One region of the Metabacillus sediminilitoris genome, then DNA from elsewhere that is predicted to be linked to it. Evidence: a T-box and tRNA genes for the amino acid it is inferred to sense, from the RefSeq annotation. Region 1 holds a T-box; the other regions hold tRNA genes.
The links. The T-box of region 1 lies ahead of tyrS (tyrosine--tRNA ligase). A T-box ahead of a tRNA ligase gene usually reads a tRNA of that ligase, here a tRNA-Tyr.

Region 1 (3,182 bases):
AAAACAATCTAGACTACTAATCGTTCTTAACAAAAATACTAGTCAAAAATCTACTAATTTGATCACTACATCTTTTAGAAAACAACCATTTAAAAAATAAGCGAGCTTGTTCACCCTTATCAAAATAACAAGCTCGCTTACACAATTTTTACATAATTAATAAAGATACATTCTTCTATTACTTAATACCTTAATAAAAGAACCCTCTCTTCCCTTCAAATAAGAGATTCATAAAATAGACAACTTTAACACATACCTTATTGTATATTTATTTTAACGAATTTTCGTTTACCAATTTGTACGATTAATCCATCGGTCATCAAAAGTTGTAAGTTCGTATCTTCGACCTTGTTTCCATTTATCCTAACTCCCCTATTCTCAATCATTCTACGGGCTTCACTTTTAGAGTTTAATAGTTTTAAATCAACAAGCAGGTCTATGATGGTTGTTTCCATCTTTCCATTCCAATCAATCACTGGAATCTCATCAGGTAATGACCTATGTTGAAAGACTGAGATAAAATGTTGTTCTGCGCTTTCCGCCGCTTCTAATCCATGGTACATTCTAACAATTGTCTTACCTAATAACATTTTTGCATCTCTTGGGTGCAATACACCTGTTTCGATCTGATCTTTAATGGTTTGAATTTGTTCAGGAGTAAAATCTGTTACTAATTCGAAGTACTTATTCATTAATTCATCTGGAATGGACATCGCTTTTCCGTACATTTCTTGTGGACTTTCATCAATACCAATGTAGTTTTTCTTTGATTTAGACATCTTCTCAACACCATCAAGCCCCTCTAATAATGGCATTAACAAGGCTACTTGCTTTTCCTTCCCAAACTTTTCTTGAAAATGTCTTCCCATCAAAATGTTGAAGTGTTGATCTGTTCCACCTAGTTCTATATCACATTCTAATACGACGGAATCATATCCTTGCATTAGAGGGTAAAAGAATTCATGCAGAGAAATTGGTTTTCCAAAAGCAATTCGTTCTTCAAAGTCATCTCTTTCTAATAGCCTTGCGACGGTGATTTTTCCTGCTAGTTGAATGACATCTTCAAAGTTTAATGTTGATAACCATTTTGAGTTATAATGCAGTTCGACTTTTTCCATATCGATAACCTTTGCAAATTGTTCGAAGTATGTTTTCGCATTATGCTTAACCTCTTCATCTGTTAATTGTTTTCGAGCAACAGATTTTCCTGTTGGATCGCCAATTTTTCCGGTAAAGTCACCTATAATGAGTTGGATGATGTGACCATTTTCTTGAAACTGCCTCATTTTGTTAAGGACCACAGTATGGCCAAGATGCACATCTGGTGCTGAAGGATCTAAGCCTAGTTTAATTTTTAGTGGTTTATTTTCTAAAATGGATTTTGCAATTTTATTTTCTAACTCTTCCGTTGGAATAATCTCTTTTACGCCTTGGCTGTAAATTTGCATTTGCCGCCTTACTTCTGTAAGTTGTTCCTCGTTTAATTGTTCAATGAAATGACTCATCTTTGTTCCTCCTAAAAAATAAAAATAAAAAAACCACATCCCTAATAAAAGGGACGTGGTTTAACTTTTGCACGCGGTACCACCCTTATTGAAGGAAATCATCCTTCCACTCAACGATTAACGGCTCGTCCGTTCTTTGCTGCTTTATGTTTCACAAAGAAAGCTCAAGGAATGTAATTCGTGTTATCTTTGTGCCGATTCTCACCAACCATCGACTCTCTGTTTACAGGGAGATAACGACTACTGGATTTCCCATCATTGCTTTTTCAATATGTAATTGTTGGTAATTAGAAATGATTTTCTCGAATGACTTTTCTTAGTAATTTAGTCATACTCTTTTGTTCATCTATTGACAATCCAGAAACAATCTCGATTTCGCCTACATGGAATCGCGGATATAGCTTCTCCATCACTTGCTTTCCCTTGTCGGTTAACGCAACGAAAGTCATCCTTCTGTCCCTAGTGTCACTTTTTCTATAACATAGCTCTTTTCGTTCAAGTGTTTTCGTTATATTACTTACTGTGGCTTTTGATACACCTGCTGACTCAGCTAATTTTTTCGTCTCGATGGATTCCCAAATCCACAAATCATATAGCATCGAAAATGCCGTCCATGATAACCCATATTCAGATAAGACTTCCCGTTCCATTTTGTTTCTTAACCCTTGTGCGACCCGATAGACATTTGTAACAACTGCAATCGCATCTAGATTTAGCGAGTGAATCGGGATTTTCGTTAACTGATTGATTGTCTCCATTTCTTCGGGAAGCAGTTCCCCATCCTCATTAAATAAATGAATATTAACCCACCTCATTAAGTTTTCATAATCGTTAGCTATGAAACGATATTATCAAAAAATATAAAAGAATGCAACATCGTTAGTAAGACAAATCCATCCAGATTCCTGAAAGACAAAAATAAACCTAGTTGTACTAGCTACACACTAATGTTGACTATCTCTTTTCGTTTCACATCTTAACTCGATGAGGACTGCCCCCTTTTCAGTTTGGGACAGTCTCCACTTCCTTAATTAATAAAAGCCCCAGTATAAAATTCTTTTTCTCTCCCAACTTCCGCTGATGTTCCTTCTGCGAAGATCATCTCGCCTGCAATTCTGCCTTCAGGGCCCAGGTCGATAATCCAATCTGATTCACGAATGAGGTCAGGATTATGCTCAACAACGATGACTGTGTTACCTGCGTCAACTAACCGATTTACTAATAATGGTAATTTTTCGACAACTGTTGGATGAAATCCAGTTGATTGCTCGTCTTATAAGTAAAGGAGATGGTTTCAGATCCAGTAGGTCGGTATTGGGGAAAGATGGACCTTCTAACACCTTCACGTACCCGGAAAATGGGTATCGCAGGTATCACCGCATACATGTCCGTTAAGTGATGATGATTCGCACCTTAAGAACAGCCGTTTATTCATTGGATATCATTAAGGAAATTATCCAAGAATTAGACCAAAATAATCTGGAGCAAGCACGGCAATTTGCTCAAAATTCCATCTCTTATTTGAATAAAATAAATCATGATCAGTTTCGTGGTGCACATTATTTATATCAATTATGCAGGAAGCTGAACTTATTAGAAGATAAATGGCAACATGCCTATCCCCTATTAGAAAACCCTCAGCAGGAAAAGGAATATTAAGATTTCGTGGCATGAGCC
Region 2 (3,182 bases), 1.2 Mb from region 1:
CCTGTGAAGATGCAGGTTACCCGCGACAGGACGGAAAGACCCCGTGGAGCTTTACTGTAGCCTGATATTGAATTTTGGTACAGCTTGTACAGGATAGGTAGGAGCCTGAGAAGCCGGAGCGCTAGCTTCGGTGGAGGCGTCGGTGGGATACTACCCTGGCTGTATTGAAATTCTAACCCGCAGCCCTTATCGGGCTGGGAGACAGTGTCAGGTGGGCAGTTTGACTGGGGCGGTCGCCTCCTAAAATGTAACGGAGGCGCCCAAAGGTTCCCTCAGAATGGTTGGAAATCATTCGTAGAGTGTAAAGGCACAAGGGAGCTTGACTGCGAGACCTACAAGTCGAGCAGGGACGAAAGTCGGGCTTAGTGATCCGGTGGTTCCGCATGGAAGGGCCATCGCTCAACGGATAAAAGCTACCCCGGGGATAACAGGCTTATCTCCCCCAAGAGTCCACATCGACGGGGAGGTTTGGCACCTCGATGTCGGCTCATCGCATCCTGGGGCTGTAGTCGGTCCCAAGGGTTGGGCTGTTCGCCCATTAAAGCGGTACGCGAGCTGGGTTCAGAACGTCGTGAGACAGTTCGGTCCCTATCCGTCGTGGGCGTAGGAAATTTGAGAGGAGCTGTCCTTAGTACGAGAGGACCGGGATGGACGCACCGCTGGTGTACCAGTTGTCTTGCCAAAGGCATAGCTGGGTAGCTATGTGCGGAAGGGATAAGTGCTGAAAGCATCTAAGCATGAAGCCCCCCTCAAGATGAGATTTCCCATAGCGCAAGCTAGTAAGATCCCTGAAAGATGATCAGGTTGATAGGTCAGAGGTGGAAGCGCGGTGACGTGTGGAGCTGACTGATACTAATCGATCGAGGACTTAACCTAATATATATGCGTTAAACAAAGTGAATTGAATTGTGAATCGTTATCTAGTTTTGAAGGAACAACCTTCAAACTAAATGTCTGGTGACGATGGCGAAGAGGTCACACCCGTTCCCATGCCGAACACGGAAGTTAAGCTCTTCAGCGCCGATGGTAGTTAGGGGTTTCCCCTTGTGAGAGTAGGACGTTGCCAGGCAAAAGCCCCTTAGTTGGGGCTATTATTTTGTCAATTTATAATTGGCCCGTTGGTCAAGCGGTTAAGACACCGCCCTTTCACGGCGGTAACACGGGTTCGAATCCCGTACGGGTCACCATTTACACCTTTCATTGGAGGATTAGCTCAGCTGGGAGAGCATCTGCCTTACAAGCAGAGGGTCGGCGGTTCGATCCCGTCATCCTCCACCATTATTAAGTACAAATAAATTAATTCAACAATATTTTAATTATGCCGGTGTAGCTCAATTGGTAGAGCAACTGACTTGTAATCAGTAGGTTGGGGGTTCAAGTCCTCTCGCCGGCACCATTTTTCTTAATGGAGAATTTGGATATTCTAATTTATGGGGCCTTAGCTCAGCTGGGAGAGCGCCTGCTTTGCACGCAGGAGGTCAGCGGTTCGATCCCGCTAGGCTCCACTTATGATGGAGGAATACCCAAGTCCGGCTGAAGGGATCGGTCTTGAAAACCGACAGGGGTGTCAAAGCCCGCGGGGGTTCGAATCCCCCTTCCTCCTCCATAATTAATTCTCTTTATTGTCGCGGGGTGGAGCAGTCCGGTAGCTCGTCGGGCTCATAACCCGAAGGTCGCAGGTTCAAATCCTGTCCCCGCAACCAATTTTAGTTGACGATGCTACGTTGGTTATTCTTCTTAGCGAGGAAACATAGTAGTGCTGTTAAGTGGAACCAAAATGGTCCGGTAGTTCAGTTGGTTAGAATGCCTGCCTGTCACGCAGGAGGTCGCGGGTTCGAGTCCCGTCCGGACCGCCATTTTATTCCAGTAGGAGTAACAACTACTAATGACATGGAAATAGATTGTGTGTGGCTCGGTAGCTCAGTCGGTAGAGCAATGGACTGAAAATCCATGTGTCGGCGGTTCGATTCCGTCCCGAGCCACCTTTAAACATAATCTGATTTGTATTCTTCTAAATCATATGGAGGGGTAGCGAAGTGGCTAAACGCGGCGGACTGTAAATCCGCTCCTTAGGGTTCGGCAGTTCGAATCTGCCCCCCTCCACCATTTTAATAGGGGCATAGTTTAACGGTAGAATAGAGGTCTCCAAAACCTTTGATGTGGGTTCGATTCCTACTGCCCCTGCCAATTTTATAATGGCGATTGTGGCGAAGTGGTTAACGCATCGGATTGTGGTTCCGACATTCGTGGGTTCGATTCCCATCAGTCGCCCCATTTTTTATTAGAGGGAATAGGTTTCAATTAGCGCTACACATAAGAGTTGTTAGAAAGAAAAATTTGATGAAATTGTACAGATTTTATTAAGTTTTAAAATTGACTTGGTAGTGACTATTTCCTAGAAGAATAACTATCTTGCGGGTTTTGCATGCTAGAATAGTTTTTTTAAATAAAGGCGATACTGAGTGAGTAGTTTTTATCTTGCTTTAAAGTATACTTAGTAGTCGACGATATTTCGTGCAGCATATTCTGGAAGTTTTGCATGAAGCTAATCAATGGGCTATAGCCAAGCGGTAAGGCAACGGACTTTGACTCCGTCATTCGTTGGTTCGAATCCAGCTAGCCCAGCCATATTTATAAGGCATCATAGCCAAGTGGTAAGGCAGAGGTCTGCAAAACCTTTATCCCCGGTTCAAATCCGGGTGGTGCCTCCAATATTTCGATATGCGGGTGTAGTTTAGTGGTAAAACCTCAGCCTTCCAAGCTGATGATGAGGGTTCGATTCCCTTCACCCGCTCCAAAATGTGAAATGCGTAGGCGACTGTTCAGCTTTGAGAGACGATGGAGAGCTGGTCATGCAAATCCTGGTTTTGGATTTGTGGGAACAGATCGAAGCGGCCGAAAAGCTAGGAGCCGAAGCTAGACAAAATGGGCCTATAGCTCAGCTGGTTAGAGCGCACGCCTGATAAGCGTGAGGTCGATGGTTCGAGTCCATTTAGGCCCACCATTTTATTTTATTCCGCAGTAGCTCAGTGGTAGAGCTATCGGCTGTTAACCGATCGGTCGTAGGTTCGAGTCCTACCTGCGGAGCCATATGGGGAAGTACTCAAGTGGCTGAAGAGGCGCCCCTGCTAAGGGTGTAGGTCGTGTAAGCGGCGCGAGGGTTCAAATCCCTCCTTCTCCGC
Region 3 (3,182 bases), 1.6 Mb from region 1:
AGTTGCCATTAAAATTGGAAAGTTCCATGGAATAATTTGTCCCACTACACCTAATGGTTCATGAAAGTGATAAGCAACAGTGTCTTTATCTATTTCACTGATACTACCTTCCTGAGAACGTATGCTTCCAGCAAAATAACGAAAATGATCTATTGCTAAGGGAATATCTGCATTTAATGTTTCTCTAATTGGTTTACCGTTATCCCATGTTTCAGCAACAGCTAGCATTTCTAAATTTGTTTCAATGCGATCAGCAATCTTATTTAATATATTTGCACGTACAGCAGCAGACGATTCTCCCCATGCTTTTTTTGCTGCATGTGCTGCATCAAGTGCAAGCTCGATATCTTCTGCAGTAGAACGAGGCACTTCGCAAAAAGCATGTCCATTTACCGGTGAAACATTTTCAAAATATTCACCTTTAACTGGCGCTGTCCACTCTCCACCAATATAATTTTCATATCGCGATTTAAAACTAACTTTAGATCCCCTCGTGCCAGGTTGTGAAAAAATCATTAGAATCCCTCCTATTATTTATGGATAACAAATAAAAGATTGATAGCCTTCAAGAAGTTTTTATGTAAGCGTTACTTAAACTACCGATATATTTTATTCTAAAAAAAGGATTTTATTACCTATAGGAGGACAAAACCAATATTTTTCTATGAGACCGTGAAGATTAATGGTAAGAGGATATAAGCTAGCTAGTTTTCGCACTTGGTAAGTAGAAGAAACACAGCCTAAATGAATGTAGCATTAAGTGGATTTAAATGAGGTATTATGATAGGAGTTATTGTAAAAGTATATATTAAAAAAACTAATCCAATAAGTGGATTAGTTTTTTACGCGCCTTAGAGGATTCGAACCTCTGACCGACAGCTTAGAAGGCTGTTGCTCTATCCTGCTGAGCTAAAGGCGCATGATATGTATAAAATAGACATTGGAACCACTATTGTCACTGACAATTAGTATTATTACCTCTATAGCATTTGCAGCTCCAAATAAAAAATGGCTCCGCAGGTAGGACTCGAACCTACGACCGATCGGTTAACAGCCGATAGCTCTACCACTGAGCTACTGCGGAATAAAATAAAATGGTGGGCCTAAATGGACTCGAACCATCGACCTCACGCTTATCAGGCGTGCGCTCTAACCAGCTGAGCTATAGGCCCATTTTTGTCTAACTTCGGCTACTAGCTTTTCGGCCACTTCAAACTGTTCCCACAAATCCAAAACAAGGATTTGCATGACCAGCTCTCAAAGCAGAACAGTCGCCTATGTATTTCAAATTTTGGAGCGGGTGAAGGGAATCGAACCCTCATCATCAGCTTGGAAGGCTGAGGTTTTACCACTAAACTACACCCGCAAACATAAAAGGGGCGACTGATGGGAATCGAACCCACGAATGTCGGAACCACAATCCGATGCGTTAACCACTTCGCCACAATCGCCACGTATATTCTAATTGGTGGAGGGGGGCAGATTCGAACTGCCGAACCCTAAGGAGCGGATTTACAGTCCGCCGCGTTTAGCCACTTCGCTACCCCTCCATGTGATTTAGATGAATACAAACAAGAATAAGTTTAAAGGTGGCTCAGGACGGAATCGAACCGCCGACACATGGATTTTCAGTCCATTGCTCTACCGACTGAGCTACTGAGCCAAATTGTTTTCGGCTTCCGCTAAGCTTCAAATCTCTACGTCAACTCCTGCACTCACATCCTCACGTATTTACATACGCTCCGGTGTTCGCTTAGTCGTTTCCTCGACCTTTTCGCTTATCGAAACCCTTTTACTTGAGATAAGTGTTTTTGTAAAATAATGGCGGTCCGGACGGGACTCGAACCCGCGACCTCCTGCGTGACAGGCAGGCATTCTAACCAACTGAACTACCGGACCATTTTGGTTGTACTTAACAGCACTACTATGTTTCCTCGCTAAGAAGAATAACCAACGTAGCATCGTCAACTAAATTTGGTTGCGGGGACAGGATTTGAACCTGCGACCTTCGGGTTATGAGCCCGACGAGCTACCGGACTGCTCCACCCCGCGACAATAAAGAGAATTAAATATGGAGGAGGAAGGGGGATTCGAACCCCCGCGGGCTTTGACACCCCTGTCGGTTTTCAAGACCGATCCCTTCAGCCGGACTTGGGTATTCCTCCAATAAATGGACCCTGTAGGACTCGAACCTACGACCGGACGGTTATGAGCCGTCTGCTCTAACCAACTGAGCTAAGGGTCCAATATTCATGAGTTTAATTGTCAATAATACTATTTAGGACAATTATTTAATTTTAATAGCGGCGGAGGGAGTCGAACCCACGACCTTTCGGGTATGAACCGAATGCTCTAGCCAGCTGAGCTACACCGCCATAATATAAAGGATGTTAAGTGGAGCCTAGCGGGATCGAACCGCTGACCTCCTGCGTGCAAAGCAGGCGCTCTCCCAGCTGAGCTAAGGCCCCATGTTTTAATTGGCGCGCCCGAGAGGAGTCGAACCCCTAACCTTTTGATCCGTAGTCAAACGCTCTATCCAATTGAGCTACGGGCGCATATTATATGAAGTGCCGAGGACCGGAATCGAACCGGTACGGTAGTCACCTACCGCAGGATTTTAAGTCCTGTGCGTCTGCCAGTTCCGCCACCCCGGCATATCTGGAGCGGAAGACGGGATTCGAACCCGCGACCCCCACCTTGGCAAGGTGGTGTTCTACCACTGAACTACTTCCGCAATATTTAAATGGTGCGGGTGAAGGGACTTGAACCCCCACGTCATAAAGACACTAGATCCTAAGTCTAGCGCGTCTGCCAATTCCGCCACACCCGCAAGGTGTGTAAATGGTGAGCCATGAAGGACTCGAACCTTCGACCCTCTGATTAAAAGTCAGATGCTCTACCGACTGAGCTAATGGCTCAATATAAAATGAATATTGAATCAATGGTGGAGGATGACGGGATCGAACCGCCGACCCTCTGCTTGTAAGGCAGATGCTCTCCCAGCTGAGCTAATCCTCCAAATTAAAGATAAATGAAATGGTGACCCGTACGGGATTCGAACCCGTGTTACCGCCGTGAAAGGGCGGTGTCTTAACCGCTTGACCAACGGGCCAACAACAAAATTTTACAAAATAATAGCCCCAAATAAGGGGCTTTACCTGGCAACGTCCTACTCTCACAAG
Region 4 (3,182 bases), 1.3 Mb from region 1:
ACAGTTTAATCAATGTTAAACAGACCTCGACAAATAATTTTTTGATACAACAAGACATAGAAGCATATTTTAATCAGGCTGACCGCCTCGATTTCACATGTGTCTTCGCTGCAAACGATATCATGGCGCTTGAATTCTTGAAAGCTGCTCAAAAAAGGGGAATCCGTATCCCTGAAGATATCAGTTTGATTGGCTTCGATGATACGTATCTTGCTAAAATCATGGGGATTTCCAGTATCCATCAACCAATCGAAGAAATGGTCAAAACTACCATTGAGATTCTTCTCAATCGAATTGAAAACGAAGTCTCATCAGAAAAGATTAATATACAATTAGCTCCCACATTAATTGAAAGAAAAAGCTCTAATTTTAAAAGATAGCAATATCACTTTGGCTGTAAAAAAGGGAGTCATAATGTATATTAAGATTTCATTAAATATCAAAAGCATTTTTAAAAGGCAACTCCCTATTATTGGGTTAGTTGCCTTCTTCTAACATCATTAAGTAATCCTAGTGTTAATTCGATGCGATACTTTCTCTACATTGGCAATACAGCAATGCTCCGCTTAATTATTGTTGATCACCACGACCCATTCAATACATTAATACATGCTTTCGTTATCCTCATTTTAATTTTGAGCTACTATATTATTAACAATACACCTGCCAGGAAATCCCTCAATAATAAATAATTGGTTAGAATTCGATGATGCTATGCTCGTTATCAATACGAATACGTTGTTAACATGTCTTCAATGTAAAATTTTTTATGGATTAAAGATTCTTTTTACCCCTAAGTATAGATAATCGCGTATTTACAACGTTTAGGGTATTACAGTATAAAAAATCCCAATTTCATTAAATCCTGAGCTCTGGCTACATGTTTGAATTTTGCAATATCTACTCTGATAATAAGTGTTTTAGGAGTAATTTGAGCGATTTTCTTATTTTGGTTATAATTCATGATAGGCCTCCTAGTCATGATAGATTTGTCCTTTTCGCTGGCCAGCTTTGGGACATTTTAATCATACCAAGAGGTCTTTTTGATACTCAAATCTCATTTTCATTCATTACAGGAATGCTTGCCCGATTGTTCAGTAACCTTGAGACCAACCTGATTGGTAGTCATAATTGATTATACTTTCTAAAATTTTTTATCCACACGATTAGCAACTCACTTTATTAATATAAAACACAAAAAAGCCAATACTCTGATTGCTCAAAGCATTGACTTTACAAGTTTTTCGAAATTATTAGATACCAGTGGTCGGGGTCGAACCGACACTCCTCACGGAACACGATTTTGAGTCGTGCGCGTCTGCCAATTCCGCCACACTGGCAAATCAAAAATCATTTAAATGGTGCCGAGGACCGGAATCGAACCGGTACGGTAGTCACCTACCGCAGGATTTTAAGTCCTGTGCGTCTGCCAGTTCCGCCACCCCGGCAAGGGTGTAAATAAAAATGGAGGCGGCAACCGGATTTGAACCGGTGATAAAGGTTTTGCAGACCTCTGCCTTACCACTTGGCTATGCCGCCTTCATAAAACTGGAGCGGAAGACGGGATTCGAACCCGCGACCCCCACCTTGGCAAGGTGATGTTCTACCACTGAACTACTTCCGCGACTTGCTTATATAATTTGTATACTCTAGCCTATGCAAGAGTTTCAAAAATGTGTAATAAAAATGGCTGGGCTAGCTGGATTCGAACCAACGAATGACGGAGTCAAAGTCCGTTGCCTTACCACTTGGCTATAGCCCATTGAATTAGTTGTTTAAATGGGGCGACTGATGGGAATCGAACCCACGAATGTCGGAACCACAATCCGATGCGTTAACCACTTCGCCACAATCGCCACTATATAATTGGCAGGGGCAGTAGGAATCGAACCCACACCAAAGGTTTTGGAGACCTCTATTCTACCGTTAAACTATGCCCCTATAAATGGTGGAGGGGGGCAGATTCGAACTGCCGAACCCTAAGGAGCGGATTTACAGTCCGCCGCGTTTAGCCACTTCGCTACCCCTCCATATATGTGAAACAGTGCCGGCGAGAGGACTTGAACCCCCAACCTACTGATTACAAGTCAGTTGCTCTACCAATTGAGCTACACCGGCATGCTTTTTTGACTTTAGGACTGTTATACACTAAAGGTGGCTCAGGACGGAATCGAACCGCCGACACATGGATTTTCAGTCCATTGCTCTACCGACTGAGCTACTGAGCCAAATTGTTTTCGGCTTCCGCTAAGCTTCAAATCTCTTCGTCAACTCCTACACTCACATCCTCACGTATTTACATACGCTCCGGTGTTCGCTTAGTCGTTTCCTCGACCTTTTCGCTTATCGAAACCCTTTTACTTGAGATAAGTGTTTTATTAAAATAATGGCGGTCCGGACGGGACTCGAACCCGCGACCTCCTGCGTGACAGGCAGGCATTCTAACCAACTGAACTACCGGACCATTGGTTGCGGGGACAGGATTTGAACCTGCGACCTTCGGGTTATGAGCCCGACGAGCTACCGGACTGCTCCACCCCGCGACAATAGTAATACATATAAACTTTATGGTGGAGGATGACGGGATCGAACCGCCGACCCTCTGCTTGTAAGGCAGATGCTCTCCCAGCTGAGCTAATCCTCCATATGAAAGGTGTAAATGGTGACCCGTACGGGATTCGAACCCGTGTTACCGCCGTGAAAGGGCGGTGTCTTAACCGCTTGACCAACGGGCCAATGTATATATAAATAGTGGCGGAGAGCAAGGGATTTGAACCCTTGAGACAGCTTTCACCGCCTACACGATTTCCAATCGTGCTCCTTCGGCCACTCGGACAGCTCTCCAAAATGGCTCCGCAGGTAGGACTCGAACCTACGACCGATCGGTTAACAGCCGATAGCTCTACCACTGAGCTACTGCGGAATAATTATAAATTTCAAAGCCTGGCGACGTCCTACTCTCACAAGGGGAAACCCCTAACTACCATCGGCGCTGAAGAGCTTAACTTCCGTGTTCGGCATGGGAACGGGTGTGACCTCTTCGCCATCGCCACCAGACATTTGTGACAAATATTATTATACTATTTGAGAAGAATATTTCAAGTGTTTTTTTACTTTTATATTCCTTCAAAACTAGATAACGATTCACAATTCAATTCACTTATGTTTAACGCATATATATT

Region 2: it encodes a tRNA-Tyr, which carries the amino acid that the T-box ahead of tyrS (tyrosine--tRNA ligase) is inferred to sense. The anticodon was not compared.
Region 3: it encodes a tRNA-Tyr, which carries the amino acid that the T-box ahead of tyrS (tyrosine--tRNA ligase) is inferred to sense. The anticodon was not compared.
Region 4: it encodes a tRNA-Tyr, which carries the amino acid that the T-box ahead of tyrS (tyrosine--tRNA ligase) is inferred to sense. The anticodon was not compared.

The regions. Positions count from the first base shown of each region.
Region 1 covers NZ_CP046266.1:1,866,450-1,869,631, reverse strand. The annotation lists gene GMB29_RS09005 (hypothetical protein) at 1-100, shown strand, start outside; gene tyrS (tyrosine--tRNA ligase) at 258-1,505, opposite strand; T-box leader at 1,552-1,773, opposite strand; gene GMB29_RS08995 (MarR family transcriptional regulator) at 1,793-2,320, opposite strand; gene GMB29_RS08990 (hypothetical protein) at 2,907-3,164, shown strand.
Region 2 covers NZ_CP046266.1:620,788-623,969, forward strand. The annotation lists rRNA gene GMB29_RS03225 (23S ribosomal RNA) at 1-876, shown strand, start outside; rRNA gene rrf (5S ribosomal RNA) at 954-1,069, shown strand; tRNA gene GMB29_RS03235 (tRNA-Glu) at 1,113-1,187, shown strand; tRNA gene GMB29_RS03240 (tRNA-Val) at 1,203-1,278, shown strand; tRNA gene GMB29_RS03245 (tRNA-Thr) at 1,321-1,396, shown strand; tRNA gene GMB29_RS03250 (tRNA-Ala) at 1,433-1,505, shown strand; tRNA gene GMB29_RS03255 (tRNA-Ser) at 1,514-1,606, shown strand; tRNA gene GMB29_RS03260 (tRNA-Met) at 1,627-1,703, shown strand; tRNA gene GMB29_RS03265 (tRNA-Asp) at 1,780-1,856, shown strand; tRNA gene GMB29_RS03270 (tRNA-Phe) at 1,910-1,982, shown strand; tRNA gene GMB29_RS03275 (tRNA-Tyr) at 2,023-2,106, shown strand; tRNA gene GMB29_RS03280 (tRNA-Trp) at 2,114-2,187, shown strand; tRNA gene GMB29_RS03285 (tRNA-His) at 2,199-2,274, shown strand; tRNA gene GMB29_RS03290 (tRNA-Gln) at 2,554-2,628, shown strand; tRNA gene GMB29_RS03295 (tRNA-Cys) at 2,638-2,711, shown strand; tRNA gene GMB29_RS03300 (tRNA-Gly) at 2,724-2,797, shown strand; tRNA gene GMB29_RS03305 (tRNA-Ile) at 2,928-3,004, shown strand; tRNA gene GMB29_RS03310 (tRNA-Asn) at 3,016-3,090, shown strand; tRNA gene GMB29_RS03315 (tRNA-Ser) at 3,094-3,182, shown strand, end outside.
Region 3 covers NZ_CP046266.1:307,912-311,093, reverse strand. The annotation lists gene adh (aldehyde dehydrogenase) at 1-516, opposite strand, end outside; tRNA gene GMB29_RS01715 (tRNA-Arg) at 846-919, opposite strand; tRNA gene GMB29_RS01710 (tRNA-Asn) at 1,010-1,084, opposite strand; tRNA gene GMB29_RS01705 (tRNA-Ile) at 1,096-1,172, opposite strand; tRNA gene GMB29_RS01700 (tRNA-Gly) at 1,293-1,366, opposite strand; tRNA gene GMB29_RS01695 (tRNA-His) at 1,379-1,451, opposite strand; tRNA gene GMB29_RS01690 (tRNA-Tyr) at 1,467-1,550, opposite strand; tRNA gene GMB29_RS01685 (tRNA-Phe) at 1,591-1,663, opposite strand; tRNA gene GMB29_RS01680 (tRNA-Asp) at 1,823-1,899, opposite strand; tRNA gene GMB29_RS01675 (tRNA-Met) at 1,976-2,052, opposite strand; tRNA gene GMB29_RS01670 (tRNA-Ser) at 2,073-2,165, opposite strand; tRNA gene GMB29_RS01665 (tRNA-Ile) at 2,172-2,245, opposite strand; tRNA gene GMB29_RS01660 (tRNA-Met) at 2,302-2,375, opposite strand; tRNA gene GMB29_RS01655 (tRNA-Ala) at 2,396-2,468, opposite strand; tRNA gene GMB29_RS01650 (tRNA-Arg) at 2,479-2,555, opposite strand; tRNA gene GMB29_RS01645 (tRNA-Leu) at 2,569-2,654, opposite strand; tRNA gene GMB29_RS01640 (tRNA-Gly) at 2,660-2,734, opposite strand; tRNA gene GMB29_RS01635 (tRNA-Leu) at 2,745-2,830, opposite strand; tRNA gene GMB29_RS01630 (tRNA-Lys) at 2,843-2,918, opposite strand; tRNA gene GMB29_RS01625 (tRNA-Val) at 2,943-3,018, opposite strand; tRNA gene GMB29_RS01620 (tRNA-Glu) at 3,038-3,112, opposite strand; rRNA gene rrf (5S ribosomal RNA) at 3,157-3,182, opposite strand, start outside.
Region 4 covers NZ_CP046266.1:567,911-571,092, reverse strand. The annotation lists gene GMB29_RS02950 (LacI family DNA-binding transcriptional regulator) at 1-380, shown strand, start outside; gene GMB29_RS02945 (phosphate-starvation-inducible PsiE family protein) at 525-692, shown strand; gene GMB29_RS27580 (hypothetical protein) at 833-964, opposite strand; tRNA gene GMB29_RS02940 (tRNA-Leu) at 1,259-1,340, opposite strand; tRNA gene GMB29_RS02935 (tRNA-Leu) at 1,360-1,448, opposite strand; tRNA gene GMB29_RS02930 (tRNA-Cys) at 1,466-1,539, opposite strand; tRNA gene GMB29_RS02925 (tRNA-Gly) at 1,550-1,624, opposite strand; tRNA gene GMB29_RS02920 (tRNA-Gln) at 1,688-1,762, opposite strand; tRNA gene GMB29_RS02915 (tRNA-His) at 1,781-1,856, opposite strand; tRNA gene GMB29_RS02910 (tRNA-Trp) at 1,868-1,941, opposite strand; tRNA gene GMB29_RS02905 (tRNA-Tyr) at 1,947-2,030, opposite strand; tRNA gene GMB29_RS02900 (tRNA-Thr) at 2,046-2,118, opposite strand; tRNA gene GMB29_RS02895 (tRNA-Phe) at 2,156-2,228, opposite strand; tRNA gene GMB29_RS02890 (tRNA-Asp) at 2,388-2,464, opposite strand; tRNA gene GMB29_RS02885 (tRNA-Met) at 2,467-2,543, opposite strand; tRNA gene GMB29_RS02880 (tRNA-Val) at 2,569-2,644, opposite strand; tRNA gene GMB29_RS02875 (tRNA-Glu) at 2,661-2,735, opposite strand; tRNA gene GMB29_RS02870 (tRNA-Ser) at 2,753-2,844, opposite strand; tRNA gene GMB29_RS02865 (tRNA-Asn) at 2,849-2,923, opposite strand; rRNA gene rrf (5S ribosomal RNA) at 2,942-3,057, opposite strand; rRNA gene GMB29_RS02855 (23S ribosomal RNA) at 3,182-3,182, opposite strand, start outside.